2 linked regions of the Massilia sp. METH4 genome follow. Each later gene encodes a partner of the first gene's protein in a complex. Links are inferred from orthologs where the notes say so. Each region holds a gene or a part of one and is shown in the gene's direction. Other genes may lie near its edges.

Region 1 (5,214 bases):
TTCGACTCCGGCCTGACGGTGGCGATCGAGCCGCCCGAGCTGGAAATGCGCGTGGCGATCCTGCTGAAGAAGGCGAAGTCGGAAGGCGTGACGCTGTCGGACGACGTGGCCTTCTTCGTGGCCAAGCACCTGCGCTCGAACGTGCGCGAACTGGAAGGCGCGCTGCGCAAGATCCTGGCCTACTCGCGCTTCCACGGCAAAGACATCTCGATCGACATCGTGAAGGAAGCGCTGAAGGACCTGCTCTCCGTGCAGAACCGCCAGATCAGCGTGGAGAACATCCAGAAGACGGTGGCCGACTTCTTCAACATCAAGGTCGCGGACATGTACTCGAAGCGCCGCCCCGCCAACATCGCGCGGCCGCGCCAGATCGCGATGTACCTGGCGAAGGAGCTCACGCAGAAGAGCTTGCCCGAGATCGGCGAGCTGTTCGGCGGACGCGACCACACCACGGTGCTGCACGCCGTGCGCAAGATCGCGCAGGACCGTACCAAGAATCCGGAGTGCAACCATGAGTTGCACGTGCTGGAGCAAACTCTTAAGGGCTGAGCGGCGAATTCGTGGAGCACTGCTCCACGGCCGCTCAGCGGGCGGGGCTTGCAAGCCCCGCCCTGGTGAGGACGGCTGCTCCGCCAGGACGCTCTCGGTCTGCTTTGCCTTATCATCTAGAACTCAGCAATAACCTGAACATTTAATCTTTTATCGAGGATATCCATGCAACTGGTCAAAACCACCCGAGATACGCTACTCCGGCCACTGCAGATCGTGAGCGGTATTGTCGAGCGTCGGCATACGATGCCGATTCTGGCCAATATCCTCATCCGCAAGGAAGGCGAAGCGGTCTCGTTCCTGTCCACCGACACGGAAGTGCAGATCACCACCAACGCCAACATCGGCTCCGGCGACGAAGTCACCGGCACCACGGTCGCGGCCCGCAAGCTGCTGGACATCCTGCGCGCGTTGCCGGAATCGGGCGACGTGTCGCTGACGCTGGTGAACAAGCGCCTGACCGTGCAGAGCGGTAAATCGCGCTTCGCCCTGCAAACGCTGGCCGCCGAGGAATTCCCGACCGTGCAGCAAGCGGAAACGTTCAACGCCTCGTTCACCCTGCCGCAAAAGACGCTGAAGCACCTGTTCAACATGGTGCACTTCGCGATGGCCCAGCAGGACATCCGCTACTACCTGAACGGCCTGCTGCTGGTGCTCGATGGCGAGAACGTCATTGCGGTTGCCACCGACGGCCACCGCCTCGCCTTCTGCCAGGTGAAGACGGAGCAGGCGTTCGAGCGCCAGGAAGTGATCATCCCGCGCAAGACCATCATCGAACTGCAGCGCCTGCTGGAAGAAAACGACGAGCCGGTGCAGCTGGACATCGCGGCCAACCAGGTGAAGCTGGGCTTTGCCGACATCGAACTGATCTCGAAGCTGGTCGAAGGCAAATTCCCCGACTACACGCGCGTGATCCCGAAGGGTTACAAGAACGACTTCACGATCAGCCGCGACGAGCTGCTGCGCTCCCTGCAGCGCGCCGCCATCATGACGAGCGATAAGTTCAAGGGCGTGCGCTGCATCATCAGCCCGGGCTCGCTGAAGATCTCGTCCACCAACGCGGACCAGGAAGAAGCGGTCGAGGAACTGGAAATCGACTACGGCGGCGACGGCATCGACATCGGCTTCAACGTCACCTACCTGCTGGACGTGCTGAACAACCTGAAGTGCGACCAGGTCAACGTGGCGCTAGGCGATTCCAATTCGTCCGCCCTGATCTCGATCCCGGACAATCCCGACTTCAAGTACGTCGTGATGCCGATGCGGATCTGATCGGCCGATCGCACGCAGTTAGAAATCGACAGTAATACGTTTTTTGAGAAAGTAGTCCATGTCCGAAAGCCACAACGAAGTACCTGCGCAGGCCAAGTCCGAGGAATACGGCGCCTCCTCGATCCAGATCCTGGAAGGCCTGGAAGCAGTCCGCAAGCGCCCCGGCATGTATATCGGTGACACCTCGGACGGCACCGGCCTGCACCACCTCGTGTTCGAAGTGCTGGACAACTCGATCGACGAAGCGCTGGCCGGCTACTGCTCCGAGATCCACGTGACGATCCACTCGGACAACTCGATCTCGATCACCGACAACGGCCGCGGCATTCCGGTGGGCCTGAAGATGGACGACAAGCACGAACCGAAGCGCTCCGCCGCCGAGATCGTGCTGACGGAACTGCACGCTGGCGGCAAGTTCGACCAGAACTCGTACAAGGTATCCGGCGGCCTGCACGGCGTGGGCGTATCGTGCGTGAACGCGCTGTCGAAACTGCTGCGCGTGACGATCCGCCGCGACGGCAAGGTGCACCAGATGGAATTCGTGCGCGGCGTGCCGCAGAACCGCGAAATCGAAATGCGCGACGGCGTGGCCACTTCCCCCATCAAGGTCATCGGCGAAACGGACAAGCGCGGCACCGATGTGCATTTCTGGGCCGACGAACAGATCTTCACGCACGTGGAATTCCACTACGAGATCCTGGCCAAGCGTATCCGCGAGCTGTCGTTCCTGAACAATGGCGTGAACATCAAGCTATCCGACCAGCGCTCGGGCAAGGAAGAAGTGTTCGCCTTCGAAGGCGGTACGCGCGGCTTCGTCGAATACATCAACAAGGCGAAAACGGTGCTGCACCCGACCGTGTTCCAGGCCACTGGCGAACGCCAGTCCGACCAGGGCACGACGATCTCCGTGGACGTGTCGATGCAGTGGAACGATGCCTTCAATGAACAGGTACTCTGCTTCACGAACAACATTCCGCAGCGCGACGGCGGCACCCACCTGACCGGCCTGCGCGCGGCGATGACCCGCGTGATCAACAAGTACATCGACGAGAACGACTTTGCCAGGAAGGCAAAGGTGGAAATCTCCGGCGACGACATGCGCGAGGGTCTGACCTGCGTGCTGTCCGTGAAAGTGCCGGAACCGAAGTTCTCGTCGCAGACAAAGGACAAGCTGGTGTCCTCCGAAGTGCGCGGCCCCGTCGAGGAGATCGTCGCGAAGACGCTGACCGACTTCCTGATGGAGAAGCCGAACGACGCCAAGATCATCTGCGGCAAGATCGTGGAAGCCGCGCGCGCCCGCGAAGCAGCCCGCAAGGCCCGCGACCTGACGCGCCGCAAGGGCGTGATGGATGGCCTGGGCCTGTCGTCGAAACTGGCCGACTGCCAGGAACGCGACCCGGCGCTGGCCGAGCTGTACATCGTCGAGGGTGACTCCGCAGGCGGCTCCGCCAAGCAGGGCCGCGACCGCAAGTTCCAGGCGATCCTGCCGCTGCGCGGTAAAGTCCTGAACGTGGAAAAGGCGCGCTTCGAGAAGATGCTGTCCTCCGAGCAGATCACCACGCTGATCGCCACGCTGGGCACGTCGATAGGCCCGGACGAATTCAATGCCGACAAGCTGCGCTACCACCGCATCATCATCATGACCGACGCGGACGTCGACGGCGCCCACATCCGCACCCTGCTGCTGACGCTGTTCTACCGCCAGATGCCGCAGCTGGTGGAGCGCGGCCACGTGTATATCGCCCAGCCGCCGCTGTACAAGGTGAAGGCCGGCCGCGACGAGCGCTACCTGAAGGACGACGCCGAGGAAGCGACGTACATGATGACGGTGGCGCTGAACACCGCCGTGCTGACGCCGCGCGACGGCGCCGACCCGATCACCGGCGAAGCGCTGGGCGAACTGGCCCGCCAGTACAACCTGGCCAACGCCGTGATGCTGCGCCTGACCCGCGTGATCGACCGCGCCGCGCTGACCGCCATCATGACCGGTGTCCAGCTCGACCTGTCCTCCGTGGATGCCGCCCGCGTATCGGCCCAGGCGCTGTCCGATAACATCAACGACCCAGCCGTGACCGTGTCCGTGCGCTCGGATGAGATGTCCGAAAAGCACATGCTGTGGATCGAGCGGATGCATCACGGGAACGTGAAGGTGTCCACCATCGATTCCGACTTCGTCGGCGGGGCCGACTATGCCGTGCTGTCGAATGCTGCTTCCACGTTCACTGGCTTGATCGGTGAGGGTGCCCTCATCCGCCGCGGCGAAGGCGAGCGGACCAAGGAAGCTGCCGTACGGGACTTCCATGATGCGATGCAGTGGCTGCGTGATGAAGCTGAGCGCACTGTTTCCAAGCAGCGCTACAAGGGTCTGGGGGAGATGAATCCTGAGCAGCTGTGGGAGACCACCATGGATCCGACCGTTCGCCGTTTGCTGAAGGTGCAGATCGAGGATGCTATCGCGGCGGATCAGATCTTTACCACGCTGATGGGGGATGATGTGGAGCCGCGCAGGAACTTCATTGAGACGAATGCGCTGCGGGCGGGGAATATTGACGTTTGATGTTTTCTTCGCAGCAAGAAAGGGGCCTCATGGCCCCTTTTTCTTTTTATGGTCGAGTAATCCGGAGCGAGCGCGTGGCTATCATGATCGGATCATGAAAATACAACAGACCAGTGCTCCGATATTCTTCCACGGTTCACTGTTATAGACTCTGAGCTCACCTATTGGCGTCAGAGGTCCCATGACAAGCCCATCACTTCTGCGACATAATCGATTCAAGTTGCTGTCAAGCATGAAGAGCAGGACGCTTCAATACTTGGTCGAAAACCCCGTCAAGTCGGGAGCAACTCTGCTCTTTATTTCAGGTAGCCTCTTGCTCTTCATGTTCTTCCTGCGGATAGAATTCCTGCCGGATATCGACATCAAATCGATATCTTCGGTATTGTACGCAATAGCTCTGCTAGGCCTCTTCCTTGCAACTTACACGATGGTCATGCTGGTCGCACCAGGTTTTTTGCTAGCCGAAGCAAAGAAGCAAACAAGTGGCCTGCTACCCCGACACGTATTTCTGGTAGCGATGACGACGATCGGATGCTGGGCAATCGTAATATTCGCACTCTACGAGGTTCCGGGGTTTCCTCGGGGCCGGGCGGCAATGATCAGCATTGGTGCGATCGTATTATGCATGCCCTATGTATTCCTCTTCTGGCTAGGGTTGAAACCTGAGGGCGACCCCAGCATGACACGACGGGATCGCTACGGAAAAGCCTATGCATGGTCCACGGCCACGGCTGCTCTGCTGTTTCTGTTGACTGTGGCTCCGATGAGTCTTATCGGTGTCATCGGACTCACTGGCGACATTCGTACCGCGAGCGGAGCCAAGGGTGCGCTACTGA
Region 2 (12,180 bases), 2.3 Mb from region 1 along the record:
GACGATATCTGGCAACAGCTGGGCTTGTGAGTACACATCGTCCGCCGGACCGGTTATAATGACGTCTGGCGGGCCCCTGCGCATTGCGGCATGGCTAACCTGGTCAGGTCGGGAACGAAGCAGCCAAAGCTGTTCACCGCAAGTGCCGCAGATCAGGCTCGCCTCCCTAATCTCGAAAAAAGCTGCCTCGGCAGCTTTTTTCATATCGAAGCCCAAAGCTGCCGAGGCAGCTTTTTTTACGTCCCCTTATCTTTACGACCGTACGCCCATCCGTGCCGGCTCCGGTACCTGTCCCGTCAGGTGACGCGGGCTCGGCCTCGGCCGCCTTGCCCCTAAGCATCAGCCTGCCGGGCTATTGTTGGCCTCACACGTCACCGACTGCGGTAAAATCCCGGCATGTCCTATCAAGTCCTCGCTCGCAAGTACCGTCCCCGCAACTTTGAAACGCTCGTCGGCCAGGAGCACGTCGTGCGTGCGCTGACGCATGCGCTGGGCACCGGCCGCCTGCACCACGCCTACCTGTTCACCGGCACGCGCGGTGTCGGCAAGACTACGCTGTCGCGCATCCTGGCAAAGTCGCTCAATTGCACCGGGCCGGACGGCACCGGGGGCATCACCGCCACGCCCTGCGGCGCGTGCGAGGCATGCCGGGCGATCGATGGCGGCCGCTTCGTCGACTATATAGAGATGGACGCTGCCTCGAACCGCGGCGTGGACGAGATGGCGCAGCTGCTCGAGCAGGCCGTGTACGCGCCGACCAATGCGCGCTTCAAGGTCTATATGATCGACGAGGTGCACATGCTCACCAACCACGCCTTCAATGCCATGCTGAAGACGCTGGAAGAGCCACCCGAGCACGTGAAATTCATCCTGGCGACGACCGATCCGCAAAAGATCCCCGTCACCGTGCTGTCCCGTTGCCTGCAGTTCAACCTGAAGCAGATGCCGCCGGGGCACATCGTGGGCCACCTGGAAAACATCCTGGGCCAGGAAGGCGTGACGTTCGAGCAGCCGGCACTGCGCCTGCTGGCGCAAGGCGCCCATGGCTCGATGCGCGACGCGCTGTCGCTGACCGACCAGGCGATCGCCTACGCGGCCGGCGCCGTCACGCTGGAAGCGGTGCAGGGCATGCTGGGCGCGCTGGATCAGTCTTACCTGGTTCGCCTGCTCGATGCGCTGGCTAACCGCGATGGCGCCGACCTGATGGCGGTGGCCGATGAAATGGCCAGCCGCAGCCTGTCGTACAACGGTGCACTGCAGGACCTGGGCACCCTGCTGCACCGGATCGCACTGGCACAGACGGTGCCGGCAGCCGTGCCGGAGGACTTGCCGGAATACGCCGACATCATCCGCCTCGCCGCCGTGTTCGACGCCGAAGAGGTGCAGCTGTATTACCAGATCGCCGTCCACGGCCGCAATGAACTCGGTCTGGCGCCGGACGAATACGCGGGCTTCTCGATGACCTTGCTGCGCATGCTGGCCTTCCGCCCCGGCGTGGGCGGTGCCGATGCGGCGCCCGCCGGCGGTCCGGCCAGCGCACCGGCCAATCCGCAACTGGGCCGCCCGTTGCCGGCCGCTTCGCCAGCCCGCGCAGCGGCGGCTGCGGCGGCACCCGCCGCGCCGCGCGCCGCGAGCGCTGCCGCCGCGCCGCAGCCCGTGGCCGCCGCGGCGCCCCGCGCAGCGGCACCGGCACCGGTGCAGCCGGCGCCTGCCGCTCCTGCCCAAGCCGCGGCACAGGCCCCGGCACGCCCGTCCGGCCCCGTGAGCCCCGCCCGCGCCGCCATCAACGCCGCGCTGGAAGCGGCCCGCGCGGCCACGCTGGCACGCACCGGGGCGCGTCCGCCGATGCGAACGTCCGCGCCCGAAGAGCCGGCACAGCCGCCGGCGCCGGAAGTGGCTGCCGCGCCGGCCAAGCCCTTGCCATGGGAAGATGCGCGGCCGCAGGGTGAAGCGGCCGTGCTCGAAGCGCCGCCCGTCGTGCAACCGCAGGCGCGCCCGGCCCCGCCGGAGGATGACGACCTGCCGCCGTGGGTCACCGAGTTCTCCGATGACAGCGCCGTTGCCGCGCCGGCCCAGCGGGCGCCGCAGGCTCAGACGCGGCCCGAGGCGCCCGCGGCACCGCAGGCCGCCGTCGCGCCGGCCGCCGTGCCGGCACGCCCGAGCGCGCCGAGCGAGGCGCCGTATGCCTACGTGGTCACGCCGGTTCCGGAACTGGAATGGGATGGCAACTGGCCGCTGCTGGCCGCGCACCTGCCGCTGCGCGGCGTGGCGCAGCAACTGGCCACCCAGGCCGAACTCATCGAATGCAAGATCGACGGCAACGCGGCCGTGTTCCGCCTGCGCTGCCCGATCGACACCTGGCGCACCCCGCCGAACGTGGAAAAGCTGACGGCCGCGCTGGCCGAGCGTTTCAACCGCGCCGCGCGGGTGGAAACGGAACTCGGCCCGGTGTGGTACACCACGGCCGCCGAACAGCAGGCGCACCGCGAAGCGTGCCAGCGCCAGGCGGAAGACACGGTGCACAACGACCCGTTCGTGCAGGCCATGGTGCGCGAATTCGGCGCCTTCGTCGTGCCAGGCTCCATCGTGGCGCCGGTCACGCCCGCGCACTGACAGTCCAATCAACACTGACAACCCATACGGAGAAACACATCATGATGAAGAACCAGCTCGCCGGCCTGATGAAGCAGGCACAAGCAATGCAGGACAATATGAAGAAAGCGCAGGAATCGCTGGCTTCCATCGAGGTGGAAGGCCAGTCCGGCGCCGGCCTCGTCAAGGTCGTGATGACCTGCAAGAACGACGTCAAGCGCGTGTCGATCGACCCGTCGCTGCTGGCCGACGACAAGGACATGCTGGAAGACCTGGTCGCCGCCGCCTTCAACGACGCCGTGCGCAAGGCCGAAGCCACCGCCGCCGAAAAGATGAGCGGCCTGACCGCCGGCATGAACCTGCCGGCCGGCTTCAAGATGCCGTTCTGATCACCGCACGGGGCGCGCCATGTTCATCGTCACGCTGAAGTACGAAAAGCCGAACGAGGAGATCGACCAGCTTCTCGCGGCGCATCGCGCATTCCTGCGCGAGCAGTATGCGAACGGCATGTTCGTGCTGTCGGGCCGCATGGTGCCGCGCACCGGCGGCATCATCATCGCCAACGCCGACAGCCGCGCCGACGTGGAAGCGGTGATCGAGCTCGATCCGTTCAAGCAGGCGGGTGCCGCCCAGTTATACGATCGTCGAATTCGTGCCCACGATGGCTGCCGACGGCCTGGAAACCTACCTGCCCGACCACCAGGCCTGAGGAGGCGCACCGGTACATGGCCAAGTCGCTGGAATTCCTGACCGAGGCACTGCGCCGCCTGCCCGGAGTCGGGCCGAAATCGGCGCAGCGGATGGCATTCCACCTGCTGCAGCACGACCGCGAAGGCGCGGCGATGCTGTCGCGCGCGCTGTACCAGGCCGTGGAATCGGTACACCACTGCGCGCTGTGCAATACCTTCACCGAGGCGGATGTGTGCGATATGTGCGCCGACGAGGCGCGCGACCGCCGCCTGCTGTGCGTCGTCGAAACGCCGGCCGACCAGGTGATGATCGAACAGACCCTGACCTACAAGGGGCTGTATTTCGTGCTGATGGGCCGCCTGTCGCCGCTGGACGGCATCGGCCCGAAGGACATCCATCTCGAAAAGCTGCTGGCCCGCGCCGCCGACGGTGTCGTCACCGAAGTGGTGCTGGCCACGAACTTCACGAACGAGGGCGAGGCCACCGCGCACTACATCAGCGAGATGCTGAAGGCGAGGGGGCTGCAGGTGAGCCGGCTCGCGCGCGGCGTGCCGGTCGGCGGGGAACTCGAATACGTGGATGCGGGGACCATCGCGCGGGCGATGCTGGATCGGCGGAGTACCTGACTTGGGTGGGGAAGACCGGTGACAGGCACCGGGTTGGGGCTTCGGTGGGGAAAACCGGTGTCGGACACTATTTCCGCTGTGCGGAAATAGTGTCCGACACCAAGTAGTTCCCAGGCGGCGCGGCGGAGCTCAGCGCACGGCGGGCACTACGCCCCCCAGCAACATCTCCGTGATGGCCTCCTGTGTCGACGGCCGTCCCAGCAGATAACCCTGCGCCATGTCGCAGCCATACTGCTCCAGCAGGATCAGTTGCTCGTCGGTTTCCACGCCCTCGGCCACCACCGACAGCTTCAGCCCATGCGCCATCGCGATGATCGCGCGCGTGATCGCGGCGTTCTCGGAATCCTGCGGCAGGCCGCTGATGAAGCTCTTGTCGATCTTCAGCGCACGCACGTCGAAGCGCTTGAGGTAATTCATCGACGAATAGCCGGTGCCGAAATCGTCGATCGACAGGTAGACGCCGATGGCACGCAACTGCTCCAGCGTGGCCAGCGTGGCCATCGCGTCATCCATCAGCGTCCCTTCCGTCAACTCCAGTTCGAGCATGCGCGGGTCCAGGCCCGTATCGTTCAATACCGACAGCACCGTCTGCGCCAGGCTCTCGTCCTTGAATTGCCGGGCCGAGAGATTCACGGCCACGCGCACCGCGCGCCCGGCCTGCTGGTGCCACACGCGCCCCTGGTTGCACGCGGTGCGCAGTACCCAGGCGCCGATGGGCACGATCAGGCCGGTCTCCTCGGCCAGCGGTATGAATTCGTTCGGCGCAATGATGCCGTGTTCCGGGTGGCGCCAGCGGACCAGCGCTTCCACGCCGACCAGGCGCGCGCTGCGCACGTCGATCTGTGGCTGGTACTGCAGGTACAGCTCGTTGTTCTGCAGGGCGCGGCGCAGGCCGACCTCCAGCTTCACGTGGCTCATGATCTTCGTCGTCAGCGCCGAGCAGTACAGCTTGGCGTTGTTCTTGCCGCAGTTCTTCGCGTGGTACATGGCCGTGTCGGCATACTTGAGCAGCGAGGTGGAGTCGTCGCCATCCTCCGGGTACAGCGAAATGCCGATGCTGGCGGTGACGAAGATCTCGTGGCCGTCCAGGTGGAACGGGCGGCGCATCGCTTCCTTCACGCGGTGGGCGACGTTCAGCGCGTCGTCCACGCGTTCCAGGTCCGGGATCAGGATCGTGAATTCGTCGCCCCCCAGCCGGGCAAGATTGCCGCGCCGTTCAGGCGTGCCCTGCGGCGGCTGGTCGGCCGTGCCCTGGTGCGCCACCATGTCGCCGGGCCGTATCGTTTCGTGCAGCCGTTCCGATACCACCTTCAGCAGCAGGTCGCCCACGTCGTGGCCCAGCGTGTCGTTGATGCGCTTGAACGAATCGAGGTCCATGAACAGGATCGCGAACTTGCGGCCGTGCTGGCGCGAGCGCACCAGCTCCCGTTCCAGCATTTCCAGGAACGCCTGCCGGTTCGGAATGCCGGTCAGGCTGTCGCAGTAGGCCAGGCGGCGGATCTGTTCCTCGGTGCGCTTGCGTTCGCTGATGTCGCGCACCAGGCCTAGCACTTCACCGGCGCCGGTGCTGACGAGGCGGGCCTCGAAGTGATGAACCGTGTCGTCCCGTTCCAGCGCGTAGTCGACCGAGCGCACCGCGTGGGTATCGAGCACCACTTTCAACTGGTCCATGAGCCGGTCGGCGATCGCCCGCGGCAGCACGTCGCGCACGTGGCGGCCCACGCACTGCTGCGCGGTGAACGCCGCGCCCGGGTCGTGGCCCTGCTCGTAATCGAGATAGAAGCCCTCGGGGCTCATGCGGAAGAACGTATCCGGGATCGCCGCCAGCACGGCGCGGTTGTGCGCGTCGGCGATGCGCAGGCGGGCGATCGCGTTGCTGGCGCGCAGCACGTACAGGACCCTGTGGCCGAGGATCGGCCAGTTGATCGGCTTCGACACGAAGTCGGTGGCGCCGGCCTCGTAAGCCCGCGTGACCGCTTCCAGGTCGTCGCCACCGGTCACCATCACGATCGGCACCGTGGACGCATGGCCGCGCTGCTGCTCGCGCGCGCGGATCGCCTGGCAGACCGCGAAGCCGTCCATGCGCGGCATATCCACGTCGAGCAGCACGAGGTCCGGGGCCAGCCGGTCGTAGCAGGCCACGGCCTGTTCGCCATCCTCGGCCTCGATCGCATCGAGGCCGACCTGGGCCAGCATTTCCAGCATCAGGAGGCGCATGACGCGATCGTCGTCCGCCACCAGCACGGTACCGCGTTGAGGAGTGAGGGGCGCTGCCATTTCAGGTCTCCTTGGCGAACATGGAAGAGAGCGTATCGCGCACGGCCGAGAATTCCCGCTCCATCGTGGCAAGCAGGTCGGCGGCGCCGCTGGTGGTATCGTTGCGGCCCAGCTGTTCCATGTCCTTGCTCAGCTGGGCCAGCGTGTCGGCGCCCACATTGGCGCTCGAGGATTTGAGACTGTGGGCCAGCTTGCGCAGCGAGCCGGCGTTGCTGGCCGCGATCGCCTCACGCAGCGAGGCGAGGTGCCGGGGCGTGTCGTCGATGAACGCATGCAGCACGCGCTGCAGCAGCAGCTCGCCCTTGTCGGCATTGAGCGCGCGGATCGCGTCGAGCGCGTGGCGGTTGATCGAGCCGTCGAAGTCCCTGGCCGCCGGCGGCGCGGCGGGGGAGGTGGGGGCGGGCGATGCTGCCACGGGTTGCACCCGCTTGGCGTCCCCATGATGCACCAGGGCCGCGCGCGGCAGCGATATCCAGCGCGCCAGCGTTTCGGCCAGCATCGACTGCGTGAATGGTTTCGACAGGTAGTCGTCCATGCCGGCCGCCAGGCAGCGCTCGCGGTCCCCCTGCAGGGCATTGGCCGTGATCGCCACGACCGGCAGCTGGCGCGTGCGGCCCTGCTGCTGCTCGTGGCGGCGGATCTCGGCGGTGGCCGCCATGCCGTCCATCACCGGCATCTGGCAATCCATCAGCACCAGGTCGAAGTCGATCGCCTTCACGGCCACCAGCGCCTCCTCGCCGTTGCAGGCGCGGTGAACGTCGAGCCCCATGCCTTCGAGCATCGCGCTGGCCACCTCCACGTTGACGGGATTGTCCTCGGCCAGCAGTATCTTGTGGCGACGCCGCGCGGCAGGGCGCGGCGGCGGCGATGCCACCAACGCCCCGAGAGCCGACTGCATCGACAGCACCGCTTGCGCCGCCTGCGCGGGTTCCGCATAGCGCGGAGGGCGCGTGGCCGGCACCAGCTCGGCCAGCAGGTCGCGCGGGGGTGCCGATGCCGCGCGCACGCCTTCGCTGGCGCGCAGCGGCGTCACGATGCAGTCATACAGGTCGCTCTCCCGCGCCGGCTTGATCAGCTGGAAGGCCACGCCGGCCTCGCGCCGCTGCACGGTGTCGGCCGCGTTACGCTCGGTCGACAGCAACAGCAGGCGCACATCGGCAAGCTCCGGGTCGGCCTTGATTTCGGCGGCCAGCATGAGGCCGCCGATCTGCGGCAGGTCCATGTCCAGCAGCGCCACGTCGTATGGCTGGCCGCAGGCGACGGCGGCGCGCAGCACGCGGATGCCTTCTTCCGCGCTGCCCGCGGTGTCGCATTTCATGTGCCAGCGCGCCAGCAAGCCTTCCAGCGCGCCGCGCGAATCGGGGTTGGCGTCCACCACGAGGGCGCGCAAGCCTCTCGTGGTCTTCTGGTTGAAGGAAGCATCGTCCACGTCCACGCGGCGCTTGTCGAAGCGCACCGTGAACCAGAAAATCGAACCGCGGATGAGGGCATTCTCGACGCCGATCGTGCCACCCATCAATTCCACCAGCTGTTTGGAGATGGCAAGGCCCAGGCCCGTGCCGCCGTGCTTGCGGGTGGTCGAGCCGTCCGCCTGCGAGAACGAATCGAAGATGCGCGTGCGCGCTTCGCGCGAGACGCCCACGCCGGTATCGTGCACCTCCACGCGCAAGCCCACCGACTGGGTATCCTCGCTGGTGACGGCGATGCGCACCATGATGCGGCCCGAGTCGGTAAACTTGATGGCATTGCCCAGCAGGTTCACGATCACCTGGCGCAGGCGGTTCGGATCGCCGATCACGGCCACCGGAATATCGTGCGCGATGGCGAATTCAAGCTCCAGACCCTTGGCGTTTGCCTGTGGCGAGAATACGTAGTCGATATCGTCGAGCAGTTCGCGGAAGTTGAAGTGGATGTATTCGACCGTCAGCTTGCCCGCCTCGACTTTCGAGAAGTCGAGGATGTCGTTGATGATCACCAGCAGGTGTTCGCCGGAGCGCTTGACCATATTCGTGTAATGGCGCTGCTGCTCGGTCAGATCGGTGGCCATCAGCAGCTCCGTCATGCCCAGCACGCCGTTCATCGGCGTGCGGATCTCGTGGCTCATCGTGGCCAGGAAGGCGCTCTTCGCCTGGCTGGCCGCTTCGGCGGCATTCTTCGCCTTTTCCAGCTGCTCGGTGCGCACGCCGACCTGGCGCTCCAATTGGTCGCGGTATTGGGCCAGCTTGGTGTCGCGGTGTTCGATCTGGGCGAGCATGTCGTTGAAGCTGTCGATCAGCGTGCCCAGCTCGTCGCTGCGCTGGTGCGGTACCTGCGCGTACGTCTGGCTCGATATCACGCGCTGTGCCGCGGCGATCAGTTCCGCGCTCGGCTGCGCGATCGCTCCCCTGAAGCGTCCGGCCAGCAGCAGCGCGACGACGAAGGAGATACCGGTGGCCAGCGCCGTGATGGCCAGGCTCTTCAGGATGCCAAGCCACATGCGCGCGGCACCGGCCTCGATCATCACGACGCCGATCAGGTGCCCGGCCGTGTGCACCGGGCGCACCACCCGCAACGGGCGGGTCAACGGCGCGGCAAGTCCCGCCCCGAACGGCGGCGATGCCGCCTGCGACGATACCGCCCGCATTTGCGCCAGGACGTCCGGCGCCAGCTCCGGCACGGCGCCGCCCGCCGGGAAGGTGGCGAACGGCTTGCCGTTCCGGTCGTACAGGACCGCCTGGGTGATCTCGTCCTGCACCACGAGCGCCGCAAGCGCCTGCTCGGCCGTCGCGCGGTCCACGAACAACAGGGGGGCCACGCTGTTGACGCCCATGACGTCCGCCAGCGTCGTTAACTGCCGTGCCTGGTTTTCCGTGTGGCTGAACACACAGGTCAGGGCGAAAGCGGCAAAGACCAGCAACAGCGCGCTGCCGGTGGACAGCACGGAGATGAGGGTCAGTTTCCTGCTCAGGCCCGAACGTTCAAAGTTAAACATATCGGCCGCCGATCAAGGATTCCATCCGGAAAACTTTATCTGTTCAAAAAGGCGACACCTTGATCTTTATCTAAATTTCCTCCTGTTAATTTTGCCAACGAATCATGCTCATCCACGGCCGGAATACGATGAACGCAGCGCGAGATCGAAAACGGTGACAGGTACCGGTATTCAGGAAATGTTGCTGGAAACCCGGTGACAGGCACCGGAATTTGGGAAATGTTTCAAGCACACCGGTGCCTGTCACCGGGGGTGCAGGAACGCCGGTGCCTGTCACCGGGGTTGCAATACCCACGGAGCCACGTGCTGGGTGTCAACAAGGCAAACGGCCCGGCGCTTGCGCGGCCGGGCCGTTACATCGTCACGGGAAGGGGTGCCGCGTCAGCAGCAGCCGCCCCGCTTGCCGGCGCCGCCGTAGCGGGCCTCCTGGCGCTCCTTGAAGAACTCCTCGTAGCTCATGATCGGCTGGTCCGGGTGGTTGGCCTCGCAGTGCGCCACATAGGTGTCGTACTCCGGCAGGCCCACCATCAGCCGCATGCTCTGGCCGAGGTAGCGACCAGCCTTGACGATTTCGTCGAACATGGCGTCCCCTGATTCGATTGACGATTACTGGGCCGGCATCATCTGCGCCGGCGTTTCGCGGTGGCTCGGGTGTGCGGCAGCGTTGGCGCGCAGCGCCATGCGCACGCCGAACACCAGCACCGACAGTACCACCACCATGAAGAAGGCAGCCAGGCCCGCATCCAGGTAATCGTTGAAGATCACCTGGCGCATCTGCTCGATCGACTTGGCCGGGGCCAGCACCTCGCCGCGCGCCAGCGCGTCGGAATACTTGTCGGCGTGCGCCAGGAAGCCGATCTTCGGATTCGGATCGAACACTTTCTGCCAGCCCGCGTACAGCGTGCAGATCAGCAGCCAGATGGTCGGCACGATCGTCACCCACGCATAGCGGGCGCGCTTCATCTTGAACAGCACCACGGTGGCGAGGATCAGCGCGATACCGGCCAGCATCTGGTTGGCGATGCCGAACAGTGGCCACAGCGTGTTGATGCCGCCCAGCGGGTCGACCACGCCCTGGTACAGGAAGTAGCCCCAGGCGGCCACGCACAGGCCGGTGGCCAGCAGGCTGGCGAACAGGTTGTCGGTCTGCTTCATGGCCGGGGCGAAGGCGCCCAGCAGGTCCTGCAGCATGAAGCGGCCGGCGCGCGTGCCTGCGTCCACCGCGGTCAGGATGAACAGGGCCTCGAACAGGATCGCGAAGTGGTACCAGAACGCCATCATGGCCTGGCCGCCGATCACGTTGGACAGGATGTGGGCCATGCCCACCGCCAGCGTCGGCGCGCCGCCGGCGCGCGAGATGATGGTGTGCTCGCCCACGTCCTTGGCCATCTGCGTGAGCATGTCCGGCGTCACGTAGAAGCCCCATTGCGAGATCGCGGCGGCGGCCGATTCGGGCGTGGTGCCGATCAGCGCGGCCGGGCTGTTCATGGCGAAGTAGATGCCCGGCTCGATGGTGGAGGCGGCGATCAGCGCCATGATGGCGACGAACGATTCCATCAGCATGGCGCCGTAGCCGATGAAGCGGGCATGCGTTTCATTTTCGATCATCTTCGGCGTGGTGCCGGAAGAGATCAGCGCGTGGAAGCCGGAGACCGCGCCGCACGCGATGGTGATGAACAGGAACGGGAACAGGTTGCCGGACCAGACCGGGCCGGTGCCGTCGATGAACTTCGTCAGCGCCGGCATCTGCAGCGTGGGCGCCACGATGATGATGCCCAGCGCCAGCGCCACGATGGTGCCGATCTTCAGGAAGGTGGACAGGTAGTCGCGCGGTGCCAGCAGCAGCCACACCGGCAGCACGGAAGCGACGAAGCCATAGCCGATCAGCATCCAGGTCAGCTCGGTGCCGGTGAACATGAACATCGCGCCCAGCGACTCGTGCTCCTGCACGTACTGGCCGCCGATGATGGCCAGCATCAGCAGCACGAAGCCGATGATCGACACCTCGCCCACGCGGCCGACGCGGATGAAGCGCGAGTACAGGCCCATGAAGATGGCGATCGGGATCGTGGCCATCACGGTGAACGTGCCCCACGGCGAGCCGGTGAGCGCCTTCACGACGATCAGCGCCAGCACGGCCAGGATGATCACCATGATCATGAAGGTGCCCAGGAGGGCGATATTGCCGGGGATCGGGCCCAGCTCGGACTTGATCAGGTCACCCAGCGAACGGCCGTCGCGGCGCATGGACAGGAACAGCACCATGAAGTCCTGCACCGCGCCGGCGAACACTACGCCGGCCAGGATCCACAGCATGCCCGGCAGGTAGCCCATTTGCGCGGCCAGCACGGGGCCGACCAGCGGGCCGGCGCCGGCGATGGCGGCGAAGTGGTGCCCGAACAACACGTTCTTGTTGGTGGGCACGTAATCGAGGCCGTCGTTGTGCTTGTAGGCCGGCGTCATGCGGCGCGCGTCGAGCTGCATCACGTCGCGGGCGATGTACAGGCTGTAGAAGCGGTAGGCGATCAGGTAGACGCAGACGGCGGCGATGACGATCCAGATCGCGCTGATCGGCTCGCCGCGCTTCAGCGCGACCACGCCCAATGCGCTCGCGCCGGCCAGCGATAGCGCTGCCCAGCCGAGTTTTTTCATTACGGGGTTCATGTATCCTCCAATTGGTTTGCCGCATTGCCGTGGATGCCCCACGGGCAGCCCATTGCAGCTTATATATTAAGTATTCACGAGCTGTATATCTCCCACAAGCGCACTTCTACGCAGATGCGCTGCGTAGTATTACGTAGAAAGGCGCACAGGTGCGCAACGTACAATCGCGGGATGAAACTCCGGCTGAAAGTCATCTTCCTCGCGATCACGCCGCTGATCCTCGCCCTGTGCGCGATCGCGCTGGCGGTATGGCACCAGTCCGCGCTGCTGGCCACGCAGCAGAAGGCGGCGATCGAAGAAGCCTACCTGGCCAGCAAGGAGGCGGAGTTGAAGCACTACGTGACGCTGGCCTCGCATTCG

Evidence for each region.
Region 2: the proteins of dnaN (region 1) and V6Z91_RS16315 are in contact, whole or in part, in a cryo-EM structure (PDB 8GIZ), measured with the Escherichia coli proteins. The link is inferred for Massilia sp. METH4 from one-to-one orthologs.

Annotation. Positions count from the first base shown.
Region 1 is NZ_CP146614.1:1,460,501-1,465,714, forward strand. The notes cover bases 1-2,767. They hold dnaN (DNA polymerase III subunit beta), read left to right. Parts: upstream 1-714; coding sequence 715-1,821; downstream 1,822-2,767. Other genes in these bases: dnaA (chromosomal replication initiator protein DnaA), read left to right, coding at 1-549; gyrB (DNA topoisomerase (ATP-hydrolyzing) subunit B), read left to right, coding at 1,880-2,767. Also shown: more of gyrB, read left to right, coding at 2,768-4,378; V6Z91_RS06505 (hypothetical protein), read left to right, coding at 4,611-5,214. UniProt on the Escherichia coli protein: Confers DNA tethering and processivity to DNA polymerases and other proteins. Acts as a clamp, forming a ring around DNA (a reaction catalyzed by the clamp-loading complex) which diffuses in an ATP-independent manner freely and bidirectionally along dsDNA.
Region 2 is NZ_CP146614.1:3,719,675-3,731,854, forward strand. Bases 1-3,004 are described here. They hold V6Z91_RS16315 (DNA polymerase III subunit gamma/tau), read left to right. Parts: upstream 1-396; coding sequence 397-2,613; downstream 2,614-3,004. Other genes in these bases: ubiD (4-hydroxy-3-polyprenylbenzoate decarboxylase), read left to right, coding at 1-30; V6Z91_RS16320 (YbaB/EbfC family nucleoid-associated protein), read left to right, coding at 2,655-2,981; V6Z91_RS16325 (YciI family protein), read left to right, coding at 3,001-3,004. Outside these bases: more of V6Z91_RS16325, read left to right, coding at 3,005-3,342; recombination mediator RecR, read left to right, coding at 3,318-3,908; V6Z91_RS16335 (EAL domain-containing protein), read right to left, coding at 4,038-6,185; V6Z91_RS16340 (response regulator), read right to left, coding at 6,187-9,156; V6Z91_RS16345 (YbdD/YjiX family protein), read right to left, coding at 9,538-9,738; V6Z91_RS16350 (carbon starvation CstA family protein), read right to left, coding at 9,763-11,820; V6Z91_RS16355 (cache domain-containing protein), read left to right, coding at 11,992-12,180. UniProt on the Escherichia coli protein: Part of the beta sliding clamp loading complex, which hydrolyzes ATP to load the beta clamp onto primed DNA to form the DNA replication pre-initiation complex.